Regions from separate parts of the Shinella oryzae genome, predicted to be linked through region 2. Evidence: riboswitches for the same ligand, from Rfam matches in the RefSeq annotation. Region 2 holds a riboswitch; the other holds the start of a gene.

Region 1 (4,324 bases), 610 kb from region 2:
GGCACGTCACCGCTGGCGTGCCGGCGGCATGGTCGCGCAGTTCCTGCCGCAATCGCCCGAGCGCATGCGCCAGGCCGACCTTCCCGGCGGCGATGGCGACGAGGCCGGCCACAAGATCGACGACGATGATCATTGGGCCGAGGCCAAGGCCATGGTCGAGACCATCGACGCGGATGAGCTGACGGATCCGAATGTCGGCACCGAACGGCTGCTGTTTCGCCTGTTCCACGAGCGCGGCGTGCGGGTCTACCCGCCGCAACAGGTCTTCGACCGCTGCTCGTGCTCGCGCGAAAAGCTGAAGGGCGTGCTGGCAGCGCTCAGCGCCGAGGAGATCGCCCATACGGCGGACGAAAAGGGCGAGATCGCCGTTACCTGCGAGTTCTGCTCGACGACATACCGCTTCGAAGCCGCGGAAGTCCTGCCGCAGTAGACGCTTGTGGCAACTCCCTCAATTCAGCGTGCGCGCCTGTCCCGGCGTATCCAGCGAAAAGGCGGGAATGGCGACGTCAAAGGCCTCGCCGTTTTCCGCTTCCATGCGGTAGCGGCCGAACATGATGCCGGATGGCGTTTCCAGCGGGCAGCCCGATGAATATTCGTAGGTGTCGCCGGGCCTCAGCACCGGCTGCTCGCCGATCACGCCCGGTCCATTCACCTCGTCCACCTGCCCGTTCTGGTCGGTGATGTGCCAATAGCGCGTCACCAGACGCACGGCGATGTCGGAGTGGTTGGAAATGACGACCCGGTATCCCCAGACATAGCGGCTGTCGTCGGGATCGGACTGATCTGCCAGATAATATGGCTCTACGGTCACTTCGATGTCGCGGGTCAGCGCACGATACATGGGCAAGCCTTGAACTTAACGACCCCTGCTATTCTACACGAATAAGGTTTCGTCAAGGATAAGCGCAAAAGGCGCCGGCCTTGTGGCCGACGCCTTTTTCAACTGTCGTCCGTCCTGACGAATCAGGCGGTGACCTTGGAGAGCGCGCGGGCAAAATCCTCGATCAGGTCGTCACTGTCCTCGATGCCGGCCGACAGGCGCACGGTGCCGGCGGAAATGCCGAGTTCGGCACGCGCCTCGTCCGTCAGGTTCTTGTGCGTCGTCGTCGCCGGATGTGTGATCAGGCTCTTGGCGTCGCCGAGATTGTTGGAGATCTTCACGACTTCAAGGGCATCCTGCAGCGCGAACGCCGCGTCCTTGCCGCCCTTCATCTCGAAGCAGACCAGCGTAGAGCCGCCCGTCATCTGCTTGGCGATGATATCGGCCTGCGGATGGTCCTTGCGACCGGGATAGATCACCCGGGCGACCTGCTTCTGGTCGGCCAGGAAATCGGCAATACGGCTCGCATTCTCCGTTTGCTGTTTCACCCGCAGCGGCAGCGTCTCGATGCCCTTCAGCAGCGTCCAGGCATTGAACGGCGACATGGCCGGGCCGGTATGGCGGAAGTAGTCGTGCAGGTTCTCGTCGATCCACTGCTTGTCCGACAGGACGACGCCGCCCAGGCAGCGGCCCTGGCCGTCGATATGCTTGGTGGCGGAATAGACGACGACATGCGCGCCGAGTTCCAGCGGCTTCTGGAAGAGCGGCGTGGCGAACACGTTGTCGACCACCACCTTCGCGCCGATCTGGTTGGCGAGCGTCGCCACGCCGGCGATGTCGATCACTTCCAGCGTCGGGTTGGTCGGGCTTTCGAGGAAGAACACCTTGGTGTTCTTGCGGATCGCGCCTTCCCAGTTGGCGAGGTCGCGGCCGTCGATCAGCGTGCATTCGATGCCGTATTTCGGCGCAAGCGTCTCCACCACCCAGCGGCAGGACCCAAACAGCGCGCGTGCGGCGACGATATGGTCACCCGCCTTGAGCTGGCAGAGGATGGCGGCGGATACGGCGGCCATGCCGGAGGCGGTGGCGCGCGCGTCTTCGGCGCCTTCCAGCATGCACATGCGCTTTTCGAACATGTCGTTGGTCGGGCTGCCGTAGCGGGCGTAGATGAATCCGTCCGTCTCGCCCTTGAAGCGGGCTTCGGCCGCAGCGGACGTGTCATAGACGAAGCCCTGCGTGAGGAAGATGGCTTCGGCGGTTTCGCCGTGCTGGGAGCGGGTGGTTCCGCCGTGAACGAGTTGGGTGGCCGGACGCCAGGACTTGCTCATGTGATCGTCGCCTTCAAACAAAAAAACCGGCCGCAAAAGCAAGCCGGTTTCGAACCCGGCCTTTTTAGCTACTTGTTTTACGTGGCTGCAAGCCGGCCGGCCAAATCACCACGGGATAATCCGCTAATACTGCTTGGCTGCGCTTGCGTCAATTGCCGGCATTTGGTTTTGTGCGGTCCTTCTGACGGGACGGTACGATCATGGCTTCTGTGGTGCGCAGCACGGGCATTCTGGCGGATAACGCCATCCGCGGCTTGTTCGAAAGCGGGCGGCTGAAAAGCGAAGCCGCGCTGGATGACGACCAGATCCAGCCGGCGAGCCTCGATCTGCGCCTCGGCGCCAAGGCATTCCGCGTGCGGGCAAGTTTCCTGCCCGGCCCGTCCCATCTCGTCGCCGACAAGCTCGACCGCCTGCAACTGCACGTCGTCGATCTCAGCGAGGGCGCGGTGCTGGAAACCGGCTGCGTCTACATCGTGCCGCTGATGGAAAGCCTCGATCTGCCGGCCGAACTCGCCGCATCCGCGAACCCCAAGAGCTCCACCGGCCGCCTCGATATCTTCACCCGCGTCATCACCGACCGGGCGCAGGAATTCGACAAGATCCCGGCCGGCTATGCCGGACCGCTCTATCTGGAAATCTCCCCGCGCACCTTCCCCATCGTGGTGCGCCGCGGCTCGCGCCTGTCGCAGATCCGCTTCCGCAAGGGCAATGCGCTCCTCAGCGAAAACGAGCTCACGGCGCTGCATGTCAGCGACACGCTCGTCGCCAGCGAAACGCCGAATGTCTCCGGCGGCGGCATAGCCCTGTCGATCGATCTCAAGGGCACGGGGCTGGACGGCCTCATCGGCTATCGCGGCAAGCATCACACCTCCGTCGTCGATGTCGATCGCAAGAACCAGCACGACATCTTCGATTTCTGGGAGCCCCTGTTCAGCCGTGGCCGCAACGAGCTGATCCTCGACCCGGACGAGTTCTACATCCTCGTCTCGCGCGAGGCCGTGCATGTGCCGCCGCTCTATGCGGCCGAGATGACGCCGTTCGATCCGCTCGTCGGCGAGTTCCGCGTGCATTACGCCGGCTTTTTCGATCCCGGTTTCGGCCACGCGCCGGCCGGCGGTTCCGGCAGCCGCGCGGTGCTGGAAGTGCGCAGCCACGAGGTGCCCTTCATCCTCGAGCATGGCCAGATCGTCGGCCGCCTGATCTACGAGCACATGCTCGAAGCCCCCGCAGGCCTCTACGGCTCCGGCCTCGGCTCCAACTACCAGGCCCAGGGCCTCAAGCTCTCCAAACACTTCCGCGCCGGGTGACGCCTGGCAGAAGCTAGCGGCACCAGTAATCGCCCACCTTGATCCAACGTGGTCTTCCAAAGGACATGGCGCCTATTGCTCGATATCGGGCTGGCACGCAACTCGTGTTATCTGAGTCGATGACTGAAGGGATCAGATATCGAGAGCGTGTGGTGCCGAAGGCTGAGCTATGAAATGCGGTAAAAATTTAGGCTCTATGGGACCGTCTCGAGACCTTCTTGGGGGCATATCCATGGAGTTCAGGCATTCTCTCAGTGTTTTTTTACCGTGCAGATGCCGGAGCCTGTTCGTGATGGCTTTGATTTTTTACCGTTGATGGGAATGTAACTGCGCTTCGTGACCTCGATCTCGCAGCTGTTCCTTTTTACCGAGAATCGAAACGTGAAGCGCCTTTCCTTGACGAAGTCCTCCGTTTTGAGGAAGTCGACATACCCCGCGTCGCTGGTGTCTCCGTAATCGAACCTGTTCACCACATCGATGACATACTCCCCGTCGCTGGCATGTCGGACGGTAAGGCAGGGATTTTCGGTCCAGCCGGTTCCCAGTTCCACATGTTCAAGCTTCGTGCACTTGGTCTTGCCCTTAAGATCCAGCGGAAGAAGCTTGTTGAATGTGTTCATGGCATCCGTGACGGTTGCGCCACCGAATGCGGCGAACATCTTGCCGTCCTTCAGAACTATGCTGGCAATATCGGGAACGTTTTCAAAGCTGTACACCGTTGCCCCGCTGGCTTCCGCCGTCGACTTGAGGGAAAGCAGGAAGCAAAGGCCAAGAATGATATTTCGGCGACGACGTGACATTGTTTGTGTCCAGTAACTCGGAGTGTGGTGGGGTTTATCGAGAATGCAGCGTCGCGGTGGGCCGACAGG
Region 2 (4,324 bases):
GTGAGGCCGCCGCCGCGGATCGTCACACGCTCCACCGCCTCGCCGGAGCCGAGCCGCCCGAAAATCTCCTGTCCTTCACCCATCGAATGTCCTCCCTGATCATCGGCCGGCAAACTGCGGCAATTTCCGCCGATCCGCAATCGAAAAGTCATACTTTTCGGGATGTTCAGAGGTTCTTCTGATAGACGATGAAGGGCGTCTTTTCCGCGATGCGGTCGTAGAGCCGGCGCGCGGTGGCGTTGAACTCCTGCGTCATCCAGTAGACCTCCGGTGCGCCGGCCTCGCGCGCCCTGGCATAGACGCCTTCGATGAGCGCCCGGCCGATGCCCGCGCCGCGCACTTCGGGGTCGGCGAAGAGATCCTGGAGGTAGCAGACATTGCCTGTCGTCCAGCAGGAGCGATGGAAGAGATAATGCGCGAGGCCCACGGGCTTGCCGTCGAGCGTGGCGAGCAGGCCGCGATACTCGCCCTCGGCCGCCTCGCCCGTCAGCCGGGAGAAGGTGGTGGCGAAGACCGCCTCGGGCAGAACCGTCTCGTAGAAGGCGAGATAAGCGGTCCACAGGCGGCGCCATTCGCCCTCGTCGTCCTTGTGCAGCGGGCGAATGACGACGCGGCTCATGGCATCAGGCTCCCGTTCCGATCTTCTCGAGGTCATAGGGCGTGGTCTGGTAGATCTCGTTGATCCAGTTGCCGAACAGGAGATGGGCGTGGCCGCGCCAGCGGTTCTGCGGCGGCAGGGCCGGGTCGTTGTGCGGGAAGTAGTTCCGCGGCATCTTGATCGGCACGCCGGCCGAGACATCGCGGAAATATTCGTCGGCCAGCGAGGTCGAATCATATTCGACATGGTTGAAGATGTAGAGGCGGTTGCCTGCCTTCTCCTCGACGAGGCAGACACCCATCTCATCCGAATCGAGCAGGATTTCGAGGTCCGGCACGGCGCGGATGTCCTCCGCGCGGATCTCCGTCCAGCGCGAGACCGGCACCTCGAAATCATCCGAGAAGCCGTTCAGGTAGATCGACGAGGGCTTGCGGTTGTGGTGACGGTAGACGCCGAAGGCCTTTTCATCGAGCGTGTATTTGGGCACGCCGTGGAAATGGTAGATCGCCGCCATCGCGCCCCAGCAGACATTGAGCGTCGAATGGACATTGGTCGTCGTCCAGTCGAGGATCTGCTTCATCTCGTCCCAATAGGTGACTTCCTCGTAGTCGAGGGTCTCGATCGGGGCGCCGGTGATGATGAAGCCGTCGAACTTGCGGTGCTTCACCTCTTCCCAGGTGTCGTAGAAGGCAAGCAGGTGCTCCTCCGACGTGTTCTTCGCGCGGTGGGCGCCGACGCGCACCAGCGACAGCTCGACCTGAAGCGGCGAGGCGCCGACGAGGCGCGCCATCTGCACTTCCGTCTTGATCTTGTTTGGCATGAGGTTGAGCAGCCCGATCTGCAGCGGGCGGATATCCTGCCGGATCGCCACCGTTTCGGTCATCACCCGCACGCCCTCGTTGACGAGGGTCTGGAAGGCGGGGAGCGTATCGGGAATCTTGATGGGCATGTCTCAACTCGATCCAAAACAAAAACCGGCCGCAACGATGTCGCAACCGGTCCACGTAAGGCTCTTCCTCGCGCGGCCCTTTAGCGACTTGTTTAACGTGGCTGCAAGCCGGCCGGCCAAATCACCACGACCTCCTAGATAGCGCCTGTTTGCCGGCGAATCAATCCGCCGTCCTCCAAGTGTAAAGGGCCCGGATGCAGCGGGCATCCGGGCCTCGGTCAGAATGCAGGCGAAGGGCTCAATAGTAGCCGAACGAGAAGCTGTAGCCGTTGTGGCTGTTGTAGCCGTAGCCGCCGTAGTGCTTCTTGTAGCCATGGTGCTTCCTGTAGCCGTAGTGGCCACCATGGTGTTTCTTGTAGCTGTAATGCTTCTTGTAGCCGTGATGCTTGTGGCCGTAGCCATAGTGGCCGGCATGGGAGGGTGCGGCGAAGGATACGGCGGCGACAGCGGCGACGACGGCGGAGATGATGAAATTGCGCATGGGAGGCTCCTGATCTCTTTCGGGTTGCAGGATGAGCGCGTCTCATCCGATGACCCGACTATCCCATGGCCTCGTCTTCCGCGCTGTTTCGCGGGGAACAGGGGTTTCATTCGCCTGCATTCCACCCCTCCTCCGTCATGCTCGGGCTTGACCCGAGCATCCACCGACGCGGGTGCCGCATGGATCCTCGGCTCAAGGCCGAGGATGACGACGAAGAGGAGAGAGCCTGTTTCGGGCCTGCTCAGCCCTCCAGTTCCTCCCGCAGCATTTCCAGCTCCAGCCATTCCTCTTCCATCCTCGTCAGCGAGGCGCGCAGCTTTTCCATTTCGGCGGCGAGCGTGTTGAAGGTGGCGGGGTCCTTGGTGAAGAGGTTGGGGTCGGCCATCTTCGCCTCGCGGGCGGCGATCTCCTTTTCCGCCTTCTCCATCTCCTTCGGCAGGTTTTCCAGCGCGAACTTCTGCTTGTAGGAGAGCTTGCCCTTGGCCTTGCCGTCGGAGGGGGCGGCGGCAGGGGCCGCTTCCGCCGCCTTCGCCTTCTCGGCTTTCTCCGCCTTGCGCTTTTCTTCGATTGCGCCGCGGCGCTGCGCCATCATGTCGGTGTAGCCGCCGGCATATTCGATCCAGCGTCCATCCGGATTTTCCGGATCGGCCGGTGCGATGGTGGAGGTGACGGTGCGGTCGAGGAAATCGCGGTCGTGGCTGACGAGCAGCACGGTGCCGGTGAAGCCGGCGACGATCTCCTGCAACAGGTCCAGCGTCTCGATGTCGAGATCGTTGGTCGGCTCGTCGAGGATGAGCAGGTTGGTCGGCCGCGACAGGATGCGGGCCAGCATGAGGCGGGCGCGCTCGCCGCCCGAGAGGTTGCGGATCGGCGTGCGGGCCTGCTCCGGCTGGAACAGGAATTCCTTCATGTAGCCGGTGACATGGCGCTGCTCGCCGTTGACCAGCAGCGTCTCGCCGCGCCCGTCGGTGAGGTAATGGGCGAGCGTGTCGTCGAGGTTGAGGTCCTCGCGGCGCTGGTCGAGCGTGGCGATCTCCAGATTGGTGCCGAGCTTCACCGTGCCGCTGTCGGGCGCGAGCTGGCCGGTGAGCATCTTGAGCAGCGTGGTCTTGCCCGCGCCGTTCGGGCCGACGAGGCCGATGCAGTCGCCGCGGTGCACGCGGATGCAGAACGGCGCGACGATGGTGCGCTCGCCATAGGCCTTGGTGATCTTTTCCGCCTCGATGACCAGCTTGCCGGATTCCTGCGCGTCGGAGGCGCTGGCCTGCACGCTGCCCTGCGGGCCCTTGTGGCCGCGGTAGCGGGCGCGCAGGTCGTGCAGCGCGCCGAGGCGGCGCATGTTGCGCTTGCGGCGTGCCGTCACGCCGTAGCGCAGCCAGTGTTCCTCGCGCTCGATCGCCTTGCCGAGCTTGTGCTGCTCCAGCTCCTCGGCCTCCAGCACCTCGTCGCGCCAGGCTTCGAAATGGCCGAAGCCGCGGTTGAGCCGGCGCGACTGGCCGCGATCCAGCCAGACGGTGGCGTTGGAGACCTTTTCGAGGAAGCGGCGGTCGTGCGAGATGACGACGAGGGCCGAACGGGTCGATTGCAGCTCGCCTTCCAGCCATTCGATGGTCGGCAGGTCGAGATGGTTCGTCGGCTCGTCGAGCAGAAGGATATCCGGCTCCGGCGCCATGACGCGGGCGAGTGCGGCGCGACGCGCCTCGCCGCCCGACAGCGACTTCGGGTCTTCCGTGCCGTCGAGGCCCAGATGTTCGAGCAGGTAGGTGACGCGGTAGGGGTCGTCGCTCGGGCCGAGACCAGCTTCGGCATAGGCGGCGACCGTGTCGTAGCCGTCGAAATCCGGCGCCTGGTGCAGGTAGCGGATCGTTGCCGAGGGGTGGCGGAAGACCTCGCCCGACTGCGCCTCGGCCAGGCCGGCGGCGATCTTCATCAGCGTCGACTTGCCCGAGCCGTTGCGGCCGACGAGGCAGATGCGGTCGCCCGGCTCCACTTGCAGGCTCGCGCCCGCAAGCAGCGGCGTGCCGCCGAAGCTCAAGAAGATATCATCGAGTTTGAGAATGGGCGGTGCCAAGGATCAGGCTCCTGAGAGATCATAGGGCCGGGCGATGAGGATTGCGCGGCCGGAGGCAAGCGAAACGCGGACGGGGCCTTCCGCGACATTGGAAATGGTGCGCGACGAGCCGAAGGGCAGCGCGAAATCGGTGAGCGGATAGCGCACGTTTTCGAGATGAAGCCCTAAGAGCGCCGTGAGGCCGAGCACGGAAAACAGGCTGCCGGCGGGCAGGTCGATCTCGCG

Evidence for each region. A riboswitch is a leader RNA that binds a small molecule or an ion and turns the genes downstream of it on or off. The one in region 2 is predicted to bind S-adenosylmethionine.
Region 1: it holds a riboswitch for S-adenosylmethionine, as region 2 does, so the genes downstream of both, K6301_RS00780 (O-succinylhomoserine sulfhydrylase) here and metA (homoserine O-acetyltransferase MetA) in region 2, are expected to answer to the same signal.

The regions. Positions count from the first base shown of each region.
Region 1 is NZ_CP081987.1:157,315-161,638, forward strand. It holds gene K6301_RS00770 (Hsp33 family molecular chaperone) at 1-430, shown strand, start outside; gene apaG (Co2+/Mg2+ efflux protein ApaG) at 449-841, opposite strand; gene K6301_RS00780 (O-succinylhomoserine sulfhydrylase) at 964-2,148, opposite strand; SAM riboswitch at 2,192-2,270, opposite strand; gene K6301_RS00785 (2'-deoxycytidine 5'-triphosphate deaminase) at 2,349-3,455, shown strand; gene K6301_RS00790 (hypothetical protein) at 3,707-4,255, opposite strand.
Region 2 is NZ_CP081987.1:2,872,355-2,876,678, forward strand. It holds gene K6301_RS14040 (aldose epimerase family protein) at 1-83, opposite strand, end outside; gene K6301_RS14045 (GNAT family N-acetyltransferase) at 167-619, opposite strand; gene metA (homoserine O-acetyltransferase MetA) at 624-1,547, opposite strand; SAM riboswitch at 1,608-1,685, opposite strand; gene K6301_RS14055 (hypothetical protein) at 1,786-2,028, opposite strand; gene K6301_RS14060 (ABC-F family ATP-binding cassette domain-containing protein) at 2,270-4,099, opposite strand; gene K6301_RS14065 (thiamine diphosphokinase) at 4,103-4,324, opposite strand, start outside.